One region of the Arthrobacter sp. HLT1-20 genome, then DNA from elsewhere that is predicted to be linked to it. Evidence: predicted binding sites of a transcription regulator. Region 1 holds the regulator's gene; the other holds the start of a gene.
What was found. Region 1 encodes LexA, which represses DNA repair genes until DNA is damaged. Its sites were predicted from a motif close to TCGAACANNTGTTCGA; they were not measured.
Positions count from the first base shown of each region.

Region 2: a site for LexA is predicted at 7,892-7,907, ahead of ACX80Q_RS15165 (Rv2578c family radical SAM protein). Genes of this name have one in related genera too.

Region 1 is NZ_JBTNDR010000014.1:79,914-91,398, forward strand. Features, by position in the region: gene ACX80Q_RS09700 (aggregation-promoting factor C-terminal-like domain-containing protein) at 1-496, shown strand, start outside; gene miaB (tRNA (N6-isopentenyl adenosine(37)-C2)-methylthiotransferase MiaB) at 652-2,262, shown strand; gene miaA (tRNA (adenosine(37)-N6)-dimethylallyltransferase MiaA) at 2,259-3,182, shown strand; gene dapF (diaminopimelate epimerase) at 3,241-4,161, shown strand; gene ACX80Q_RS09720 (class I SAM-dependent methyltransferase) at 4,255-4,842, opposite strand; gene hflX (GTPase HflX) at 5,051-6,712, shown strand; gene ACX80Q_RS09730 (ATP-dependent DNA helicase) at 6,705-8,732, shown strand; gene lexA (transcriptional repressor LexA) at 8,936-9,679, opposite strand; gene ACX80Q_RS09740 (LysM peptidoglycan-binding domain-containing protein) at 9,955-10,398, shown strand; gene ACX80Q_RS09745 (histidinol-phosphate transaminase) at 10,508-11,485, shown strand, end outside.
Region 2 is NZ_JBTNDR010000034.1:32-11,516, reverse strand. Features, by position in the region: gene pheT (phenylalanine--tRNA ligase subunit beta) at 1-1,941, opposite strand, end outside; gene pheS (phenylalanine--tRNA ligase subunit alpha) at 1,947-3,032, opposite strand; gene ACX80Q_RS15195 (hypothetical protein) at 3,339-3,821, shown strand; gene ACX80Q_RS15190 (hypothetical protein) at 3,818-4,447, shown strand; gene ACX80Q_RS15185 (hypothetical protein) at 4,444-5,025, shown strand; gene ACX80Q_RS15180 (hypothetical protein) at 5,022-5,525, shown strand; gene ACX80Q_RS15175 (SIMPL domain-containing protein) at 5,522-6,160, shown strand; gene ACX80Q_RS15170 (long-chain-fatty-acid--CoA ligase) at 6,230-7,729, opposite strand; gene ACX80Q_RS15165 (Rv2578c family radical SAM protein) at 7,916-9,028, shown strand; gene ACX80Q_RS15160 (DUF5302 domain-containing protein) at 9,070-9,261, opposite strand; gene ACX80Q_RS15155 ((deoxy)nucleoside triphosphate pyrophosphohydrolase) at 9,340-9,768, opposite strand; gene ACX80Q_RS15150 (MFS transporter) at 9,904-11,121, shown strand.

The DNA of each region.
Region 1 (11,485 bases):
TGCTGCCGAGGCGGCCCGGCGCGCCGCCGCCCTCAAGCCACAACCCGTTGCCCCCAATCCCGCACCCAATCCCGGCGGCGGCAATCCGGCCCCCAAACCCGTGAAACCAGCCCCCGTCGACCCGGACCCCGACGACGGGTACATCCCCGTGGACGTGCTGCTCCCCAACATTCCCGGCGGTGCCGTCAATGATCCAGCGGGAGCGAAGGCCTACGCCTCCTCTCGGCTGGGTGCGTACGGGTGGGCGCCCAGCCAATTCCAGTGCCTGGTGCAACTGTGGGAGCGGGAATCGAATTGGCGCACGAATGCCACCAACCCCTACAGCGGGGCCTACGGCATTGCCCAGTCGCTGCCGCCTGGCAAGTACGCCTCCGCCGGTGCGGATTGGTTGACCAACTACCGGACACAGATCAACTGGGGCCTGGGCTACATTCAAAACCGCTATGGGTCACCGTGCGGAGCCTGGGGCCACTCGCAGTCGGTGGGCTGGTACTAGGCGCTTTTCCGGCTTGACTGCGCTTTGGCGGCTTGTGTGCGGTTGCTGTACCGCCCACAAGCCCCCAAACCGCAGATTCGCTGTTTTCGGGTGGACTGTCCCGTGTCACTGTGGCGGTTTGGTGGATAACAAGGCCAAGGTCTTAAGCTGTTCTGGTGAGCCTGACCCAAAACAGCGTTGATTCTTCCGCCCCCACCAGCACCACAACCAGTACCGCCGTCGAGAACGCAAGCGACGTTGGCGGGCGCCCCCGCACGTATCAAGTGCGCACCTACGGCTGCCAAATGAACGTCCACGACTCCGAGCGCATGGCTGGTTTGCTGGAAACCGCCGGCCTGGTGGCCGTGGAGGAAGCCGGACCCGGAAGCATCCTTGACGCCAACGGTGACGCGGTCCCTGATGTGGTGGTGTTCAACACCTGTGCCGTGCGTGAAAACGCCGACAACAAGCTCTACGGCAATCTGGGCATGCTGGCGCACATCAAGGAGATCAATCCAGGCATGCAAATCGCCGTGGGCGGCTGCCTGGCGCAGAAGGACCGGGACACCATCCAAAAGCGTGCCCCGTGGGTTGATGTGGTGTTTGGTACCCACAACGTGGGGGCGCTTCCGGTCCTACTGGAACGGGCACGCCACAACGCCGACGCCGAAATGGAGATTCTGGAGTCCCTGGAAGTCTTCCCATCCACCCTCCCCACCCGTCGAGACTCCGTGTACTCCGGCTGGGTCAGCATCTCCGTGGGCTGCAACAACACGTGCACCTTCTGCATTGTGCCGTCCCTGCGCGGCAAGGAACGCGACCGCCGCCCCGGCGAAATCCTGGCCGAAGTTCAGGCGCTGGTGGACGACGGCGCCATTGAGGTCACGCTGCTGGGCCAGAACGTGAACTCCTACGGCGTGGAATTTGGCGACCGGCTGGCGTTTGGCAAGCTGCTGCGCGCCTGCGGGCAGATCAAAGGCTTGGAACGCCTCCGCTTCACCAGCCCGCACCCGGCGGCATTCACCGATGACGTCATTGAAGCCATGGCCGAAACGCCCAACGTCATGCCACAGCTTCATATGCCGTTGCAGTCGGGCTCGGACAAGGTCCTCAAGGACATGCGGCGTTCCTACCGTTCGAACAAGTTCCTGGGCATTCTGGACAAAGTCCGCGAACTCATACCCAACGCGTCCATCTCCACCGACATCATCGTTGGCTTTCCCGGCGAGACAGAGGAGGACTTCCAGGCAACCCTGGACGTGGTGGAGAAGTCACGTTTTGCCACGGCGTTCACCTACCAATACTCACAGCGCCCCGGCACCCCGGCGGCAGACCTGCCCGGGCAACTGCCCAAGGAAGTCGTCCAGGAACGCTTCCTGCGACTGACAGCCCTGCAGGACAGGATTTCTGCCGAGGAAAATGCTGCCCAGATTGGCCGCGAGGTGGAAGTCATGGTCACAGCCACCTCCGGCCGCAAGGCAGCACAAACCAACAGGCTCTCCGGCCGTGCAAAAGATCAGCGCCTGGTCCATTTCAGCATTCCCGACGGGGCGCCAACACCACGCCCCGGGGATCTCGTCACCGTCACCATCACCGAGGCGGCCGCGTTCCATGTGGTGGCCGACCCCGCAACAGCGGCCGAGTACTCCCTGCGCCGTTCGCGCGCAGGGGATGCCTGGGACCTGGCGCAGGCGGAGTCCTGCGGCGTTCCCACCCCTGGCACGGCCGGTGGCGCCCGGCCGAAGGTCAGTCTGGGCATGCCGTCGCTGCAGGTTCGCACAGCGTGAGGGTGGAGGAAAAGGCGCTGCCGGTTGTCGCCGTCGTGGGCCCCACAGGATCGGGGAAGTCCGAGTTGGCCCTGCAATTGGCCGAACGCTTTGACGGTGAGGCCATCAACGCCGATTCCATGCAGTTCTACCGGGGCATGGATATTGGGACGGCCAAGCTGCCGCTGGAGCAGCGCCGTGGCATCCCGCACCACCTCATGGACTTCTTGACAGTCCGTGAAGACACCACCGTGGCCACTTTTCAGGACCTTGCCCGGGCCGCCATTGCAGAGGTCCGTTCCCGGGGGAAACTGCCCATTCTGGTGGGCGGATCCGGGCTTTACGTCCGGGCAGCATTGGACGTGCTGGAGTTTCCCGGCACCGACCCGGCTGTGCGGTTGGCCCTGGAAGCTGAGCTGGAACGTGTGGGCCTGGCCACCCTGGCCGCCCGCCTCGCCGAGGTGGATCCGGTCTCCGCGGCGCGCATCAGCGACGCCAAGCGCGTGGTGCGTGCTCTGGAGGTCCACGAATTGACCGGCCGCGCCTTCAGTTCCTTCATGCCTGAGCGCAAGTACTTTTCCCCTGCGGTGCAGATAGGCCTCAACGGCAATCGGGCCGAACTCCACGAGCGCCTGACCGGGCGTGTCCACGGCATGGTTGCCAGCGGCCTGCTCGAGGAGGTCCAGGCGCTCATCCCGCAAGGGTTGCGTGAGGGGCGCACGGCCCACAAGGCGCTGGGCTACCAGCAGTTCCTGCGGGTCCTGGACGGTGAATCCACGGTGGCTGCGGCCAGCGAGGAAACCATAGTTGCAACACGGCAATTTGCCCGCCGCCAAGTGACCTGGTTCCGCGCCGACCCCCGCGTGCAGTGGCTGGACTGGGCCCAGCCGGACGTGGGCGCAGCAGCAGCCCAGTTGGTGGCCCGAACAACCGAGGCCTGAGCTGGAGAGTTGTCGCCACTTGTTCAGTGCAGATCGCACCGTGCTTTAGTCTTGATCCATGACTGAAGCCACCACTTCCCTGACAGGCATGCGCTTTTCCAAAGGCCATGGAACCGGCAATGACTTTGTGTTGATGGCCGATCCCGACGGCTTGCACGAACTAGCACCGGAGCAGATTGCGGCCCTGTGCGATCGCCACCGCGGGATTGGCGGTGACGGTTTGATCCGTGCCGTGCGTTCCAAGCATGTCAGCGAGGGCGTCGCGTTGCTGGCCGTGCACCCAGCGGCCGAGTGGTTCATGGACTACAACAACGGCGACGGTACTCGCTCGGAAATGTGCGGCAACGGGGTGCGCGTCTTTGTCCACTTCCTGCTGACCCAGGGACTGGTGACGCTGGCGCCGGACGAGGAGCTGACCATTGGCACCCGGGCCGGAATCAAGGTGGTGTCACGGAGCGCCAACGGCTACCGGGTGGACATGGGCCCTTGGGCCTTCATCTTCCCCGAACAGGCGGCACAGGGCGGCTCCGATTCCTTGGTGGCCGCTGCCGGTCTGGAGGTGGACCGCCCGGCCCTGTCCATCAGCATGGGCAATCCGCATACGGTGGTGGCCCTTGCGGACATGAGCGAGCTGGCCGGCACCAAGCTGGGCGAGGCCCCCGTGGTCACCCCGGTTCCCCCGGACGGAACCAACGTTGAGTTTGTGGTGCCGGCCGAGCCCTTGGTGAGGGACGACGTCGGACACGTCAGCATGCGCGTCCACGAGCGTGGCGTGGGGGAGACCTTGTCCTGCGGCACGGGAGCGTGCGCGGCCGCTGCCGCCATCCGCTTCTGGGCAGGCGCCGAAGCCCCGGATACCTGGACCGTTGCCGTGCCCGGCGGCGAGGTGGGCGTGCGGTTCTTCGCCGGTGCAAAAGGACGCGAGCACGTTGAACTGAGCGGGCCCGCCGTCATCGTGGCGGAAGGCGTCATTGCCTAGCGCCAGCTCTACCCAAGCAGAGCGGCAGCATTGAGACGCGAAGAGGCCCTGCCCCTGACGGGCACGGCCTCTTCGCGCAACAGATTCCGGCAGCTACGGCTTGGTGCGGGTGACGCGCAAAATCCTGAACGCCTTGTTGGTGGAGTCGCGGGCCACGGTGAACCCGGCGTCGGGGAACTGTTCGGTCAGTTCGGTGGTCAGCCAGCGCTGCAGCGAATCCGAGCCCAGGTTCTTTTGAACCACCAGGTACGCGGTGCCGTTGTGGGCCAGACGCGGCAGCCACATCAGCAGGATCGAATGCAGTTCCGCTTTGCCCACGCGGATGGGCGGGTTGGACCAGATGGTGTTGAAGCGCACATCCGGCTCGACCGCGTCCGGGGTGGAGGCGCGGACGTTGTCCAGGCCAAGGGCCTTGGCGTTGTCAATGGTCAGCTCGATGGAGCGCTCATTGACGTCCACGGCGTAGACGGTTGCTGCGGGGGAGTGCAGGGCCAGACTCAGCGCGATAGGGCCCCAGCCGCAACCAATGTCCAGCAGATTGCCTGCGGCGGCGGGCGGCGGCGCCTCGGAGAGCAGAATGGTGGTGCCCTTGTCCACCCCGTCGGGGCTGAAGATGCCCCCCGCTGTTTGCAATTGACGTGTTGCACCGACCAAAACCACGCTGAGGGGTCGGCGTTTCATCGGTGTTGACGGTTGTGAACTGAAATAGTGATCTGCACCCTGAGTACCCATAGTCATGCCAGATTAGTGCGAATTCGCGCGTTTGTGTATCTAGGCGCGCCTAAGCGCCACCGGGAGCGGTGCTGGCTTATCCACAAGCTCTGGGCTGAAAAGGTGTGAGTGTGGGCGGCCGCGACTACGATTGAGGGTAAGCGTCTATGAGGAGAATATGTCCAACGCATCTGCACACACTGGTTCCGACAATAACGAGCTGCCCGACGGCGGCAAGAACGGGACACCTTCGCAAAAGTCCGGCCAAGGTGGCACGGATCTATCGGTTGCCGAGATTGAAGCCGTCATTGAACGGATCTTGGCGAAGGACGCGGCAACAAGCCGTGCCGTGCGTGCCGACAGCGAGTTGGATGCCCAGGATCCTCATGGCGGCACTCCCGCCACGCGGCCCCTGGGCGGGCAGGCCCAGGCCGTATCCACCCTTGACTTCCAACACAGCAGTTTTGACGGTGCCCAGGAAGAACTTGCTGAGCGCAACGCCCTGCGCCGTCGCTCAGGGCTGTCCACGGAACTTGAAGACGTCACAGAGGTGGAATACCGCCAGTTGCGGTTGGAGCGCGTTGTCTTGGCCGGACTGTGGTCCCAAGGCACCATGGCCGACGCCGAGAACTCCCTTCGCGAGCTGGCGGCACTCGCCGAAACGGCCGGCTCCGAGGTGCTCGACGGAATGGTGCAGCGCCGTGCCAAGCCGGACCCGGCCACCTACCTTGGCACCGGCAAGGCCCAAGAACTCAAGGAAATTGTCCAGGCCACGGGCGCGGACACCGTGATCATTGACGGCGACCTGGCCCCGTCCCAGCGGCGTACCCTGGAAGAAGTTGTCAAGGTCAAGGTCATTGACAGGACAGCCCTGATCCTGGATATCTTCGCCCAGCACGCAAAGTCACGTGAAGGTCGGGCCCAGGTTGAACTGGCCCAAATGGAATACCTGCTGCCGCGCCTGCGTGGCTGGGGCGAGTCCATGTCCCGCCAGGCTGGTGGCCGTGTGGGCGCCGCCGGCGGTGGCATTGGTTCCCGTGGACCCGGTGAAACCAAGATGGAGCTGGACAGGCGAAAAATTCGCACCAAGATGGCCAAGCTGCGCCGGGAGATTGCCGCCATGAAGCCGGCACGCGAAACCAAGCGTGCCAACCGCAAGCGCAACAACGTGCCCTCGGTGGCCATTGCCGGTTACACCAATGCCGGAAAGTCGTCCCTGCTGAACCGTCTCACCGATGCCGGCGTATTGGTAGAAAATGCCTTGTTCGCCACCTTGGATCCCACAGTGCGCAAGACCGAGACGGCCGACGGCCTGGGCTACACACTGGTGGACACCGTTGGGTTTGTGCGTTCGCTGCCCACCCAGTTGGTTGAAGCCTTCCGCTCCACTTTGGAGGAGGTGGCGGACGCAGACTTGATCCTGCACATTGTGGACGCCTCCCACCCCGATCCCGAGGGGCAGATTGCTGCCGTTCGAACAGTCTTCGCCGAAGTCGATGCGCTGAAGATCCCTGAGCTGATCATCTTGAACAAGGGGGACATCGCCGATCCTTTTGTGGTGGAACGGCTGCGCCAGCACGAGGCCAACACTGTAGTGGTTTCCGCCCGAACGGGGCAAGGCATCGAAGAGCTGCTCCAGGCCATCAGCGAGGGAATTCCGCACCCCAGCGTCACCTTGACGCTGCTGATCCCCTACGACCGCGGCGATGTTTTGAACAAGTTACACCGCTCCGACGCCGAGATCATCACGCTGGAGCACGGCGAGCACGGAACTGTGGCCCACGTCCGGGTCCGCGAAGACCTGGCAGCCGAGGTTGAACCGTTTGTCCAACATGGCTGACAGTGAATTTTCGCAACAAGCACTGGAACTTCTGGACAGGGCTGTGGAAGCCATGGGCGGCCAACGCCGTGATGGCCAGCATGAGATGGTGCGCCGTGTGGTGGGCGCCATTGAAAGCGGCGACCACCTGTTGGTGCAGGCCGGAACAGGCACGGGAAAATCGCTTGCCTATCTGATCCCGCTGATTGTCAATGCCCTCACCAGTGACAAGCCGGCAGTGGTGGCCACGGCCACCCTGGCGCTGCAGGCCCAGATTGTGGGCCGTGATGTGCCGCGCCTGCTCGCTGCCCTGGAACCTCTCCTGCCGCGCGCCATTGATGTTGCCCTGGTCAAAGGCCGCAGCAACTACGTGTGCAAGCAGAAGCTGGGTGGCGGTTTCCCCTCCGAGGACACCGGCGAAGGCGCCTTGTTCACGCTCGGAGAAGATTCATCCGTCAACCATTTGCCGGGGGCTGCCACCGGCCCCACATCTCAGCTGGGGAGGGAGGTGGTGCGGCTTCGTGAGTGGGCGCAGGACACCGACACCGGTGATCGGGACGAGCTGGTCCCCGGCGTGACCGATAAGGCCTGGCGGCAGGTGTCAGTGACCTCCATGGAATGCCTGGGGGCGCAAAAGTGCCCGCTGGCCACCGAATGCTTCTCGGAATTGGCACGCGCCCGCGGCGCCGAGGCTGACATTGTGGTGACCAACCACGCCATGCTGGCCATCAGCGCGTTCGAAGGTATTGCGGTCCTGCCCGATTACGACGTGGTGGTGGTGGATGAGGCCCACGAATTGCAGGACCGTGTCACCGGCGCAGTCACGGGACAGCTCTCGGTGCAAATGGTGCAGGCAGCGGCCTCCAGCACCCGCAAGCACACGGCGGTTTCCGTTGACGCCATTCACGCCAGCGCGGCAGCCCTTGACCTGGCCTTCGCCGGCACGGCAGAGGGGCTGCTGCCCAATGGCCTGAACCCAACCCAAAGCCAAGCAATTGAACAAGTGCGTGACGCCGTGCGGGCGGCACTCTCGGATTCCAAGCCCGAAGGCAACGCTGCCGTGGACGGGGGCCGTTCCATTGCCCGGGCCCGGCTGAACCTGATCTTCGACCTGTGCGAGCGGTTGTTGGCCGCCGCTGATGCCCGAGAGGTGGTGTGGGCCTCACGGCCGGGGAGCTTCACCCCGGGCAAGGGCTACCAGAAGGCCGACGACGGCGAGCCGGCCGTCATCAACATTGCACCGCTCAGTGTGGCCATGAAGCTGCGCGAGGGCTTGTTCGCCGACCGCACAGTGGTGCTGACCTCGGCAACCTTGGCCATTGGCGAGTCTTTCCAGGCAACGGCAGGCGGACTGGGCCTCTTGGGCCCCAACGCACCCTCCTGGACGGGGGCCGACGTCGGCTCTCCCTTTGACTACCCCAAGCAAGGCATGCTGTATGTGGCGGCACATCTGCAAAAACCGGGTTTTGGCATGTCAGCGGAGCAACTGGATGAACTTGCTGCGCTGATCACCGCCGCCGGCGGCGGAACGTTGGCGCTGTTCTCGTCGCGGCGTGCAGCCGAAGACGCTGCAGAGAAACTGCGCAAGAAACTCTCCGTCAAGATTTTGTGCCAGGGCGATTCCTCCATGGCCGGGCTCATCAAGGAATTTGCCGATGAACCGGACACCTGCCTGTTCGGCACCATGTCACTGTGGCAGGGTGTTGACGTGCAGGGTGCCTCCTGCCGGCTGGTGGTCATTGACAGGATTCCGTTCCCACGCCCGGATGACCCCTTGGTGACAGCTAGGGCCCGTGCGGTTGCGCAAAGCGGTGGCGACGGTTTCATCGCCATCTCCGCCACCCACGCAGCCGTGCGGCTGGCCCAGGGTGTGGGGCGCCTGATCCGCTCCAGCGCCGACAGGGGAGTCGTGGCAGTGCTCGATTCACGCCTGGCCAACGCCAGCTACGGCGGGTTCCTGCGCGCAGCCCTCCCGCCGTTCTGGGCCACCAAGGACCGTGCCGTGGCTCTGGCTGCCCTGGAACGGCTCTCCGGCAAATAACGCCAAGGGCCAGGAACGGGTATTTTTGTAGGCTACGTAAAGGAGACACCAAAGGCCCCAAGCGCTCCCACTGCTCGCAAGCTCGCAGCGGGGCCCTCGCGCTCGTGGGCCCAGCCCGCGGCCGACGTGTCGGATAGTAGCCGGAAAATACCCGTTCCTGGCCCTCAGGAACAATGAATCCGTATGCGTGTTATTTGGCGCGCCTAGAGGCTGCGGAGCACCGAGACTACTTTGCCCATGATGGTGGCGTGGTCGCCCAAGATGGGTTCGTAGCGTGTGTTCTGGGGCAGTAGCCAGGTGTGGCCGTCGCGCTGGCGGAAGGTCTTCACTGTGGCTTCATCGTCCAGAAGTGCTGCCACAATGTCGCCGTTGTTGGCTGTTTGCTGTTGCCGCACCACAACCCAGTCGCCGTCGCAGATTGCGGCGTCGATCATGGAATCGCCCTGGACCTTGAGCATGAACAGCTCACCGCTGCCCACAATCTGCCGTGGCAACGGCATAATGTCATCCACCGACTGGTCGGCCAAGATGGGCCCGCCGGCTGCGATGCGTCCCACGAGCGGAACAAAAGCAGTGTCCGAGGAACTGCTGAGCTCGGCAAAGTTGAGCCCGTTGGAGCTGCGCAACTTTGACGGGGCGCTGACGCCCTCGATTTCCACCTCGCCGTTGTCCAGAACCAGCGGAATCAAGACTTCCATGGCACGGGGACGTTTGGGATCCCTGCGCAAATAGCCATGGCGCTCAAGCTGCGTCAATTGGTGTGTGACGCTGGAAAGACTGGCCAGCCCCACGGAGTCGCCAATTTCACGCATGGAGGGCGGGTAGCCCTTGTCGGCAATGGAGCGCTGGATGCACTCGAGGATCTTTTTCTGCCGAACGGTCAACCCCTTCATGCCAGCGCGGCTGGGCGCTTGGGGGATGCGGTGCGGAGGTTCTTGAAGCGCCATGGTTCCGGGTCCTTTCTTGGCTGCCCTGAACAATGTCAGTGCCTGCTGGTGGACTGCATCTAGCGGCTAATCCTTGTAATCCAAGTTTAAGCCACAAGGCGGGCAATTTCAAACATTTGTTCTATCAACCCTTGGCAAGTGTCGTCTATAGATGCTAAAACTGTACTAGTAGCAAATTAGAACATACGTTCTATCGAAGATATGAAGCGTGGAATTTCGATCCAGTCGGCAGGTGTGGCCAAGGATCCAGATCCACGGTGAAAGGACGAGAAGTCATGAATGCAATGGTTATCTCCGCAGGAACTCTCAGCAGTACACCCAAGGGCTTGTTTGGCGGCAGCGGTGCCAGTCACCGGCCGCATCAGCTCCCGCTGGCGGCGGCGCCTGTCAAGCTTACTTTGACGCGCAGGGGCAGGCTGGTGCTCTTTGGTCTTCCGGCCCTGGTGGCCTCATCGATCCTGGTCTTTGTGGCGCTGGCCATTGTTTTCAGCTCGCTGGCGAGCCCGGCCCATGCGGGAGTGGAAAACATGGCCGTCGACATGGACAACTATGCGCATTCCGTGACAGTTCTTCAGGGTGACAGCCTGTGGAGTATCGCCGGAGCCACCAATCCGAATCGGGATGTCCGGGACGTGGTTCGTGAAATTGTTGCCCTGAATGAGTTGGGCACGGGCGTACTGCAGGCCGGCCAGCGCCTGTTCGTTCCCATCCCGAAGTAGAACACTACTGGACGGCAAGCCCACAAGACTTGCCCCAACGGTTCGGGTGAGGTGTCCGCATACTGTCACCGTTTCGGAAATTTCAGACGCTGGCAATTAAGCTGGTGTCATGGATCAGTTTGAACGCTTAGGTCAATTGCCACTCCGCGACGATCTGCGCGGACTGCATCCCTACGGCGCCCCGCAACTTGACGTTCCCGTGCTGTTGAACGTCAATGAAAACACCTTTGGCGTCCCGGCAGATGCCAAAGAGGCTATCTTGGCTGCTGTGGCCAGGGAACTTGAAGGCCTCAACAGGTACCCCGACAGGGAATTCACCACACTCCGCCAGGAATTGGCGGCGTATTTGGGCCACGGTCTCAATGAAGACAACCTGTGGGCCGCAAACGGTTCCAATGAAGTGCTGCAGCAGATCCTCCAGGCATTTGGCGGACCGGGACGCACCGCCCTGGGATTCCCGCCCACATACTCCATGTACCCCTTGCTGGCCAGTGGCACGGGAACGGGGTACCTTGCCGGCTTGCGCGAGCAAGACTACAGCTTGTCCGCGGCATCGGCCGCGGATCAAGTGCGTGCGGCCGCCCCGAACATTGTCTTCCTCTGCTCGCCCAACAATCCCACTGGAACGGCCCTCGGCCTTGACGTGGTGGAGGCTGTTTATGCAGCAGGTGAAGCATCGCAGTGCATCGTCATTGTTGATGAGGCTTATGCAGAATTTGCGCACACAGGAACCGCCAGTGCCCTGAGCCTGCTGGAAGGCCGGCCCCGCCTGGTGGTTTCACGGACCATGAGCAAGGCGTTTGCCTTGGCTGGTGCGCGTCTCGGCTATCTCGCAGCGGCGCCGGAAGTCACCGACGCGCTCCGTTTGGTGCGCCTGCCTTATCACCTGTCGGCCATCACCCAGGCTACCGCCGTCGCGGCCCTGCGCACCTCAACATCCCTGCTGGCCAATGTGGAGGCCATCAAGGTTCAACGGGACCGGATCGTCACGGAGCTGACAAACCTGGGACTTTCCCCGGCCCCCTCGGACTCAAACTTTGTCTTCTTTGGCGGGCTGGAGAACCCCCAGGCCGTCTGGAAAGCCTTG
Region 2 (11,485 bases), on a different contig from region 1:
GATGGCCGCCAGGGTCAGGGGCTGGTAAGGGATTCCTTCATACAAGGCATCCAGTACTTCCGCGGACGGCCTGGCACCCAGCGGCGGGATGGACGGCGTGCCCAGCGACTCGGACGGCAGGAACACCAGACCCGACTCGAACAAAGCCAGGTCGTGGAATCCGCGGGAGTGGTTGCGCTTGGCGATCTCAATGAGACCCGGGAGGATCGATGTCCGCAGGAAACCAAACTCCTCACTCAACGGGTTTGCCAGCTTCACCGCAGTGCGAACGGCACCGGCCTCGGCCACACCGAAGGTGTTGTTGGCTGCCTTGGACACGAACGGGTAGGCCAGGATCTCCGTCAGACCGGAGTCAGCCAGGGCCTGGACCACTTGGCGGCGCTGCTGCTGCGTGCGTGAGTAGCCACGCCCGGGAGGCGCCGTGGGCAGGGTTGCCGGGATCAGGTCGAACCCCACCAGGCGGGCAACTTCCTCCGTCAAATCCTCTTTGGTGACCAAATCGTAGCGCCAGGTGGGGGCAATGACGGAATATCCGCCGTCGACCTTCTCCACAACAGCACCCAGATCGCTCAGGGAACCGATGACCTGGGCCTGGCTGAAGTCAACACCAATGCGGGCCGAGGTGAAGCCGGACGGCAGGAACACCGGCTCCGGGGCCGCATAGGAGGCAACGTCGGTGGAGGTGGTCTCCTCCGTGCCGCCGGCCAGTTCAACCAGCAGGTTCACGGCGCGCTGGGCGGCAACGTCGGCAACCGCCACGTCAACGCCGCGCTCAAAGCGCTTGGACGCCTCCGAGGGCAGCTTGTGGCGGCGGCGCGAACGGGCAATGGACACTTCCTCGAAGTGCGCAGCCTCAATCAACACGTTGACAGTGATGGCGGAGACCTCGGTGGAGGCACCGCCCATGACGCCGGCAATGCCGATCGGCCCGGTGGAATCGGTGATCAGCAGGTCCTCGGCATCGAGCTTGCGGACCTTGCCATCAAGGGTTTCCAGCGTTTCGCCGGCGGCTGCGCGGCGCACCACAATGGCACCGGTGACCTTCTCGGCGTCGTAAAAGTGCAGCGGCTGCCCCAGTTCCAGCATGACGTAGTTGGAAATGTCCACGGGCAGCGAGATGGAGCGGATGCCAGCCAGGCGCAGGCGTGAGGACATCCACGGCGGGGTGGGCGCAGCGGCGTTGATGCCGCGCACGGTGCGTGCCACAAAACGGTCGCAGCCGGGCTTGCCGTAGATGGGGGCAGCGTCGTCAACAGCCACAGCCTGGCCGGGGCCTGAGGATGCGGTGACCGAAACCAGTGAGGCCGGGTCGGTGAAGACGCTGTCCGTGGCGTGCGCGTATTCGCGGGCAACGCCGCGGATGCTGAACGCGTAGCCGCGGTCCGGGGTCACATTGATTTCGGCTGCTTCATCGTCGAGACCCAGCAGTGCCAGCGCATCGGTGCCCAACTCCGGGTCGAGGCCCAGGGTGGAGAGCACCAGAATGCCGTCGTGATCGTCTCCTATGCCCAGCTCACGCACGGAGGCGATCATGCCGGCAGAGACGTGGCCGTAGGTGTTCCGGGGGGTGATGCGGAAATCGCCGGGCAGCACGGCACCGGGCAGGGTGACAACAACCTTGTCCCCCACCACAAAGTTGTGCGCACCGCAGACAATGCCCTGCACACCGGAGGGGTCAATCCCCTCAATGGAAAGGGTTTGTGCGGTACCCTCGGGAACCACACGCACGGTGCACCAGTTGATGGTCTTGCCGTTGGACTGCGGTTCCTTCTCAATGGTCAAAACCTGGCCCACCACAATGGGGCCGCTGATATCAGCCAGGGGACGGTGCACATCTTCTTCTTCAAAACCAACCTTGACCAGGTCAGTCATTACATCTTCGGCAGTTGCTCCTGCCGGTACCTGCGCATACTCGCGCAGCCAAGTCAGTGGAATACGCACTTGATTTAGATCTCCATCCCAAAGTGTTCGCTGAAACGTACATCGCCCTCGATCATGTCGTGCATGTCAGCAACCTCGTTGCGGAACATGAGCGCACGCTCAATACCCATGCCAAAGGCAAAGCCTGAGTACTCATCCGGGTCAATGCCTGCCGCGCGGAGCACGTTGGGGTTGACCATGCCGCAGCCGCCCCATTCGATCCAGCGCGGGCCGCCCTTGGCGCCGGGGTGCCAAACGTCAATTTCCGCCGACGGCTCGGTGAAGGGGAAGAAGTTCGGGCGCATGCGGACAATGGCCTCTTCGCCGAACATTTGCTGGACAAAGTGCTCCAACGTGCCGCGCAGATCCGCCATGGACAGGTTCTTGTCGATGGCCAGGCCCTCGAACTGGTGGAACACCGGCGTGTGTGTGGCGTCGAGCTCGTCGGTGCGGAACACCTTGCCGGGGCACAGCACGTACACGGGCAGTTCGCGTTCCAGGAGTGCGCGGACCTGCACCGGGGAGGTGTGGGTGCGCATGACCAGGTGCGCCTCGGGCGGCTCAACGAAGAACGTGTCCTGCATTTCGCGTGCGGGGTGGTCCGGCTTGAAGTTCAAGGCGTCAAAATTGAACCATTCCGATTCCACTTCCGGGCCTTCGGCAATTTCCCAGCCCATGCCCACAAAGATGTCGCAGACGCGGTCTTGCAGGGTAGACAAGGGGTGGCGGGCGCCTGCACGGCGGCGGCGGGGAGCTGCTGTGACATCAACAGCCTCCTCGACCAGGATGCGGGCAGCATCCTCGGCTTCCAGCACGTCTGTGCGGGCGGCGAGGGCCTTGGCCACACGGCCGCGGGAGGCGCCCATGATCTTGCCAGCGGCGGCTTTGAACTCCTTGGCCAGCCCTCCGATGACGCGGTTGGCAAGGCTCAGCGGCGACTTCTCACCGGTGTGCGCAAGCCTGGCAGCCTTGAGCTCATCCAGGGTGCTTGCGGCGGCAATGGCTGCGAGCGCGTCCTCGACGGCAACACCAATGGCGGCTTCGTCAAGCGGGTCCGGGACCGTTGTGGGTTCGGTGGTTGATTCGGGCGTTTCGGCCGTCTTCTGGGGCATCTCTGACATCTACAGTTTTTACCTAAGCTCGTGTGCGAGTAAGCGGCGGGGTAGCTCCTCCCGCCTCAACCAGTCTAGTTGACGGCGCCGGTGTGTTGAATTCCGTCTGGGCCCTGCCCTGTAATGCAATTGCCCCTGACTCTTTAGCGTTCCGTGACCCATTTGCCGCCCCTGCTTGTTACGCTTTGGCCCATGCGGTTCCTGCCTGCTTTTTCCCCTGGATGCACGACGCCGGGCACTCGCCCGTCGCTGCTGGTTGCCCTGCCGCTTCTGTGCTTGATGTTGACACTGGGTGGGTGCCACCCCATGCCGGAGGACATCACCCGTTACACCCCTGCGCCGGCAACTGTTGTGCCGGCTGTGGACTGCGAGCGCTCCGTATCAATTATTCCCCATGCTCCCGGCCCCACGACGGCGGCGATGCTTGCGGGCAGCGTGCCGGCAGGTTTTGTGCCTGCGCAGCTCGTGGAGTGCTTTCCCCCGGAGCCTGCCGTGGATGCGCAGGGGCGGGTGACCGGCTGGACTGTGAAGCAGCTGTGGTTCACGGGTGATTTCACGTCCGTCTTGGTTGCGTTGGCTGTGCCCAGTGACAGCCAGGAAGGAATTGCCTGTTTGGCCGCTGCCGTACTTCTGCCGTCGCTCTGGCTGGTCAATGCCGCCGGCCAGGCCGCCAACGTGGTGTGGCCGTTGGATGTTTGCTCCATGGCCAAGCCCCAGCTTGGGGAGGCCCTGCGTGGTCTTACCCTCAGCGACAGCAAAATCCTGACAGTGAAAGGCCCCACGCCATGAAAGCCATGCCCGGTCTCCCCCGCAGGGGTTCAAGAGTATTCGGGGCCGCGGCCCTGGCGGCCGCCGCTTTGCTCCTGGGCGCATGCTCCCCTGGAGTCAACTATGGCGCCCCACCCGCCGGGGGCAGCCCGTCCACGGCCGCCCCCGGTCCGGAACTCACCCACTACACCCCGCCCCCCGCGGCTGTGCAGGACAAGGTGGACTGTCTGGCCCCCTCTGACTGGCGACCCGACGACGGCGCCTCCTCCCCGACGTCGAGCCTCATGGGCTCGGTGCCCCAGGGGTTCGTGCCGGTGGATGTGGTTCGCTGCCGCATGGATTTCTTCCCAAGCCCGGACCCTTCCGGCAAGGCGGGAAACGTAGTTGTCCAGGAGCAGCTGGCGGGAGACTACACAGCGTTGCTGGCGGCCCTGGCCCAGCCCAGTGACCGCCAGGACGGCATTGCATGCACCGCGGATGCGGAAATCCTGCCGGGGCTGTGGCTTGTCAATGCAAGCGGCAAGGCGGTGCATGTGGTGTGGCCCGTTGATGCCTGCGGCAAGGCCCGCGGCAAACCTGACACAGCCAAGGCGCTGGCAGCGCTCACCGTGCACGGCAGCACAGTTTTGACGGCGTCCGCGCCATGAAACCTGCCAGGGCTGCACGGGGCACGGCACGCCGGGGCAGTGCGGGCAAGTTGGCCGGTGCCTTGATCACCGTGGCAGCGACTGCTCTGTTGCTGCCCGCCTGCACCTTCCCCAGTCACTACCAACCGGAGCCGGCCTCCCTGCAGGACGCCGTGGACTGCTCCGTGGCAACGGGGATGATAGCCAGCACATCCGATCCCGGCGCTCAGTTGAAGGGGCGGGTGCCTGACGGTTTTGTTCCCGTCGACGCGGTCCGGTGCACCTGGGAATTGCCGGCCGGATCCGCCTCATCCACCATGGCGCCGGATCCCATCATCACTGTTGACCACCTGTCCGGGGACTTTTCACCTCTTCTGGCGGCCCTAGCCGAACCCAGCGACCGAGAGGCGGGCGTGGCCTGCCCCGACTACGCCGAGATCCTGCCGGAGTTGTGGCTTGTCAATGCTGCTGGCGGTGCCATCCACGTCCAGTGGCCGCTGAACTCCTGCGATAAATCCAAGCCCGCCACCGCCGAGGCCCTCGCAGCCCTCACGGTCACCGCAACGAGCACCCTTCCGGCGAAGGATCCCGCCCCGTGAAAACGCCCCTGCATGTCCGCGCCGTTGCCAACGCCCTAAACCTGTCCACCGCCACGGGATTGCTGCTGGCGGCGTTGAGTCGCACTCCCCTGGAGACAGGACCGGACGGCCTGATTCTGGGCACCCACTACACACCCAAGCTGCCACTTGCCGGCGCCTTCACCGTAGGCAACGTCATCTTCTACCGGGCGGACCGGGCCTTCATCGACGCCAGGCCCGATTTGTTGGCCCACGAATCCGGCCACGCCACCCAATACGCCTGGTGCATGGGCCTGCCGTTCCTGCCCCTCTATGCCGCCTGCGCCGCCTTCTCCCTCTGGCGCACGGGGGATCCCGGCAGCAGAAACTTCTTTGAACGCAACGCCGGCCTGGAACTCGGCGGGTACCGTGAACTGCCCACCATTACCCGGCTTCCCGCGCTGCGGAACTATTTGCAACGCCTTACGTTGTTCAAATCACCACGCCCCACCATGCACCCCGAGGAAAGGAACCATCCATGACCGAGCCCCTCCACTCCATCACCGTCACCGGCCAAGGCACAGTGCAAACCGCGCCGGACTTCTTCAACATCAACATCGGCATTGAAGCCCAGAAGTCCTCGGCGCGGGAGGCCTACGCAGCAGCGAGCGAGGCCCTCAACGCCGTCAACGCCAAACTGTTGTCGCTGGGCGTGGCCCGTGAGGTCATCAGTTCCTCCTCGTTGGATGTCCGGGTGGAGACGCGCTGGCAGGAGGGCACCGGCTCAGTGGTGACGGGTTACACGGTTTCCAGCACCCTGAGCGTTGTCCTGCGCTACGACCAAGGTTCCGAGGACGTCATTGCTGCCATTGTGGACACCGGCAACAACTGTGTCCGTCTCAACGGCCTCACTCCTGTGGTGTCCAACCCGGCGGCTGCGCAGGATGCAGCCCGGGCCCTGGCCTGGGCGGATGCCGTGCGGGCGGGTGAGCTATACGCCCAATTGGCCGGCCGGTCCCTGGGCGCTGTCAGCTCAGTCCTGGAAGGAGTCGTTAACGACGGCGCCCCCAGACCCATGCTGGCTTTTCAGGCCATGAGCACTGAGCGGGCCATGGCGATTGAACCGGGGCAAAGCACCGTCTCCGCCGCGGTGCAGGTAACTTGGCAGCTGGCCTAGCCGCCCTGCCCGTACAGGCGCCTGCGCGGACCCGCGGGGGCTGACGCAGGCGCCTTGTGGCGGCCGGGTCTAGGTGATGACAATCTCGCGTTTGAGGATTTTTCCTGTCGGCCCCTTGGGCAGGGATGCCATGATGACCACCTTGCGCGGGTACTTGTAGGCGGCCACGCGGGCCTTGACGAATTCCTGGATGTCAGCGGCGAGCGCGTCCGGATCGTCGGCACCGGCGGCACCATCCTTGAGCGAAACCGCAGCGCAGATCTCCTCGCCGTGGACGTCGTCGGGCTTGCCCACAACAGCGGCCTCCGCGACGGCAGGATGCTCGTACAGGACTTCTTCCACTTCCCTGGGGTACACGTTGTAGCCGCCGCGCAGGATCATGTCCTTCTTCCTGTCAACAATATAGAACACGCTGTCCTCGTCCTTGCGGCCCAGATCCCCCGTGAAGAACCAGCCGTCCCTGATGGCGGCGGCCGTGGCCTCGGGGTTGCGCCAGTACCCCTTCATGACGAAGCCACCGGAGACCACAATCTCGCCCACAGCACCGGTTTCAACTTCGGTGCCGGCGTCATCCACCACCTTAAGCTGCGCACCGTCCACCACAGTTCCGATGGAGCCAGGCTTGCGAATCCCATCCACCTGGTTGAAGCAGATCACCGGTGAGGTTTCCGAGAGGCCATAGCCCTCCAGCAGTGTTGCGCTGAAGGTGTTCTCAAACTCGTGCAGGATTTCCACCGGCAGGGCAGAGCCGCCTGACGCGGCCACCCGCAGGCTGGAGACGTCGTAGTTTTCACGTCCCGGCGCCCGCAATAGGGCGATGTACATGGTGGGCACCCCCTCAAAGATGGTCACCTTGTCGCGCTGGATGATTTCCAAGGCCTTGACCGGATCAAATTTGGGCAGGATGGTCACGGAGGCCCCCGCCATGACGGCTGCATTCAAGGCGCAGGTCTGGCCGAAGACGTGGAAGAACGGCAAGCCGCCAAAGATCACGTCGTCGGCACTCATGCTGAACAGTTTTGTCGAAAGTTCTGCGTTGCTGCGCAGGTTCTCGTGTGTTAGTTCCGCACCCTTGGGCTTGCCAGTGGTGCCGGAGGTGTACAGGATGACGGCGGTGTCGTCTTTCTCCGCTGGCGCCACCGCGGAGATCGCCTCCGTTTGGGCCAGCAGCCCCATGAGCTCGGCGTTGATGGGAACAACCCGGGTGCCGGTGTTGTCAGCGGCAAGCTGGACCTCACCCATGACACCTTCCCAGGCAAAGGCAAGGGTGGCGCCGGAATCGGTCAGGTGGTATTCAACCTCACGGGATTTCAACAGCGGATTCAAGGGCACCACCACGGCACCGTAGCGCAAGATTCCGTAGTACAGCGGCGGCATTTGTGGCAGGTTCGGGGAGATGAGTGCCACCCTGTCCCCCGGCTTGACGCCCCTCGCTGCAAGTAGCCCGGCCACTTTGGCGCTGAGCACCTCCAGCGCACCAAAGGAGATCTCAATGTCGTCCAATTTTATGGCGACAGCTGCTGGATTGCGCTGCGCTGAGGCACCCACGATGGTGGCGAGGTTGGTCATTCCGGCTCCTTCTCACTGACGCTGCGCAGGGTTCTTGGCGAACCTACCCAGCGGGGGCCTCGTTGCCCCATGAACACAGCCTAGCCGCATTCAATTGTGAGGCACAGCACATACCTACTGACGGGTAGAAAAGGGTTTAGTGCTGCCATCATTGCCCTGGAATAGAGTATATGTTCTAATCTATTTATGCGGTGGACAACTCAGCAACTCAACCAGCCACTTCCCCTCGGCGAAGCGCCAACCACGCAGCCGCTGCTGCCCTTGGCGGGTCTGGTCAAAAGCGTTCAGACACCCGAGTTTGCCGGCATTACTTTTCACGAGGTGCTTTCAAAGTCTGCACTCAACAAGGTCCCACCCAGCTCCACCATGCCCTTTGAATGGACGGTGAACCCTTATCGGGGCTGTTCGCACGCCTGCGTGTACTGCTTTGCCCGCAAGAGCCACACCTACCTTGATTTCGATTCCGGAGTGGATTTTGATTCGCAAGTGGTGGTCAAGGTCAATGTGGCCCAAGTGCTGACCAAGGAATTGGCTAAGGCCAGCTGGCAGCGGCATCACGTGGCCCTTGGCACCAACACCGATCCCTACCAACGGGCTGAGGGCCGCTATCAACTCATGCCCGGGGTCATCAAGGCGCTGGCCGATTCCGGCACACCCTTCTCCATCTTGACCAAGGGAACGCTGCTGGCCAGGGACTTGGACGTGCTGCGCCAGGCCGGCCGGCAGGTCAGTGTGGGCATGGGCATTTCCCTGGCCCTGCTGGATGAGGACCTGGCCCACACACTCGAGCCGGGCACCCCCTCCCCCAAGGCGCGGCTGGCGCTGATCAGCAAGCTGCGCGACGCCGGACTGCCCTGCGGGGTCATGGCCATGCCCATCCTGCCGTGGCTCACCGACTCCGACGAGGCCCTGGATGCGCTCTTTGCAGCCCTGGCCCAGGCCGGGGCCACCGGATTGAGCGCCGGCGCGCTGTACTTACGCCCCGGCACCAGGGAATGGTTCATGCAGTGGCTGGCCCGTGAACATCCCGCCTTGGTGGGCCGCTACCAGCGCCTGTATGGCTCAGGCGCCTACGCATCAAAGGAGTACCGCCAATGGTTGGCCGCACGCGTCAATGAGGCCAAGGCCCGCCACGGTTTTGCCGCACAAGGTTTCATCCATGATCCACGGCACGAGGAAGCCCAGTACCCTGCGGGCAGCATGCCGGCAACCGGATTCAGGGGCGTTGTGCCCAGCAAAGAGGCGGGAATCCCCGTAGGAATTCCCGCCTCTGCCGAACTGGCACCTACCTTGTTCTAGGAAACCTCAAGGATCCTAGTGATGGGGTGCAAACTCGTGGCTTATCCGCTCTTACGGCGGAACTCACGCTTGTGCGACGCCGATCCGTGGGATGCACTGATCTTGGCGCCATTGGCAGCTTCTACAGTGCCATGCTGCTTGTTCTTCTTGTTTTCCAGTGCCTGGCGAAACTTTTCTTTTGTTTCGTCGCTGGCACCGGCGGGCGATGGTTCGTGGTGGTTTTCACTCGTCATGGCACAACCTCCTTGAGATCTTCGGTAGACCTTAGTCTGGCACAGCAGCCGCGGATTTCAACACCCGCAGCGATTTTTCTACTGTGCTGCCGTGAAAGCTATGAGCGCGTGAACAATGGGCAGGTCCGCCGGAATCCATGCCAACTCAAGGAGTTGCGGATCAGCCAGGTTCACCCACAACAGCTGGTCATGGTCCTCCAACGGTTCGGCGGCGCCTTCGTCCACCTCAGCTAGCCACACCCTCATGGCAGCGCTGGCGTTCAGGGGCCACCCGCCGTCCACCGGGCTTTCAAGTTCAGCGCCGAGTGTCACCGTCACGCCCAGCTCCTCAACCAGTTCGCGGTGCAGCGCCTCCTGGGGGCTTTCACCTGGCTCGATCTTGCCGCCGGGGAACTCCCACATGCCAGCAAATTCCGGTGGGGCCGTGCGCCGGGCAGCCAGCACGCGTTCGGGTGCCTGCAGGGAATCCACCACTGCCGCACCTACTATTTGTTTTTTGATCGTCACCGCCCCAGTGTAAGGCGAACTAGACTGGTGAAGGCATTTGCGTGCCCTCACCGCGCGGTCAATGTTGCCAGGCGCCGGCCAGACCGCCCAGCATAGTGCGGCACCCTCGGAAAACCACTTTGCGAAAGTTCTTAGATGACACTGCTTAGAAACGCCCGGCCTCCCAAGGTCATCACGCCCAACGTCGTGGCCTGGGCCATCCTGTCCCTTGCCATTGGCGGTTTCGGCATTGGCACCACCGAATTTGCCATGATGGGACTGCTGCCCAATGTGGCCGAAGGGGTGGGCGTCAGCGTCCCGGAAGCCGGTCACGTCATCTCCGCCTACGCCCTAGGGGTGGTGGTTGGTGCACCGTTGCTGGTGGCCATTGGCGCAAAAATGCCGCGCAAGGCCTTGGCCTTGGGGTTGATGGCCCTGTTCACGGTAGGCAATTTGCTCTCGGTTTTTGCCCAGGACTACACAACGCTGCTGATCACTCGCTTTATTGCCGGGTTGCCGCACGGCGCATTCTTTGGCGTTGCAGCCGTGCTTGCCGCATCCCTGGTGGCACCCACCAAGCGCGGTCGGGCCATTTCCATGGTCATGATGGGCTTGTCCGTGGCAAACGTTCTGGGCGTCCCCCTGGCCACTTTTGTGGGTCAGCAATTTGGCTGGCGCTGGCTCTTTGTCATGGTGGGTGCCATTGGTGTTATCACCATGATTTGCATGGCCATTTTTGTGCCACACCAGAAGGCCCATCCCGACGCCAGTCTGCGCCGCGAACTCAGCGCCCTGCGCCGCGGTCAGGTGTGGTTGACGCTCCTGGTGGGTGTTGTTGGGTTCGGCGGCTTCTTCGCCGTCTACACCTACGTTGCAAACACCATGACGGACGTTGCAGGCTTCGCCTCCGACTTCTTGCCCGTCATTGTTGGGCTGTATGGCCTGGGCATGGTCGCCGGCAGCTACCTTGGCGGCCGGCTGGCCGACTGGTCGGTCATGGGCAGCATCTACACCATGATGGCGTTCATTGCCGCCGTGCTGGTTATTTACTCCTTGACCGTGCACATTCAGTGGCTGGCCCTGGTCATGATCTTCGTGATCGGTGCCTCCGGCGCCATGCTCGTACCGTCCCTGCAAACTCGGTTGCTGGACGTTTCACCGGGCGCACCCACCCTGGCGTCGTCGTTGAACCATTCGGCCTTGAACATGGCCAATGCCCTTGGCGCGTTTGTGGGCGGCCTGGTAATCACCTGGGGATGGGGCTTCACCGCCCCAGCCATGGTGGGGGCAGCCCTGGCGGTCCTTGGCTTGGCAATTGCCCTCTTCAGCGGACTGCTGGACAAGATTGGCAGCAAGGCGCTCAAGGTCTCCTAGCCGCTCAGGCAACGAGTACATAGATAGGGTGAGTTGGGCAGCTTGGGTGGGTGACCTCGTATCCTTGCTGCCGTAGCTTGATGAGGGCGTGCTGTGGAATGCCTGGCGTCTGCTGGGTGTTCCTTGGTTGGTTGTGCGCCAGTCGGGGAGTTGGCGTGGCGCATGCTCTGGGCCCCTTGGTGTCTGCGCCACCCTCGTTCTCACCGCTGCGCATAATGCTGGGCAGCGCCGGTTCCTGGTGTCGCAGCATAGTCGGCAACCGCAGGATTCTTGCCTCGCAAGCAACAGTGACGACCACCACCGGCGCGGCAACGCCACCCACCAACTGGCCCGCAGAAAAAACCGAAAACCACGATAAAACCAT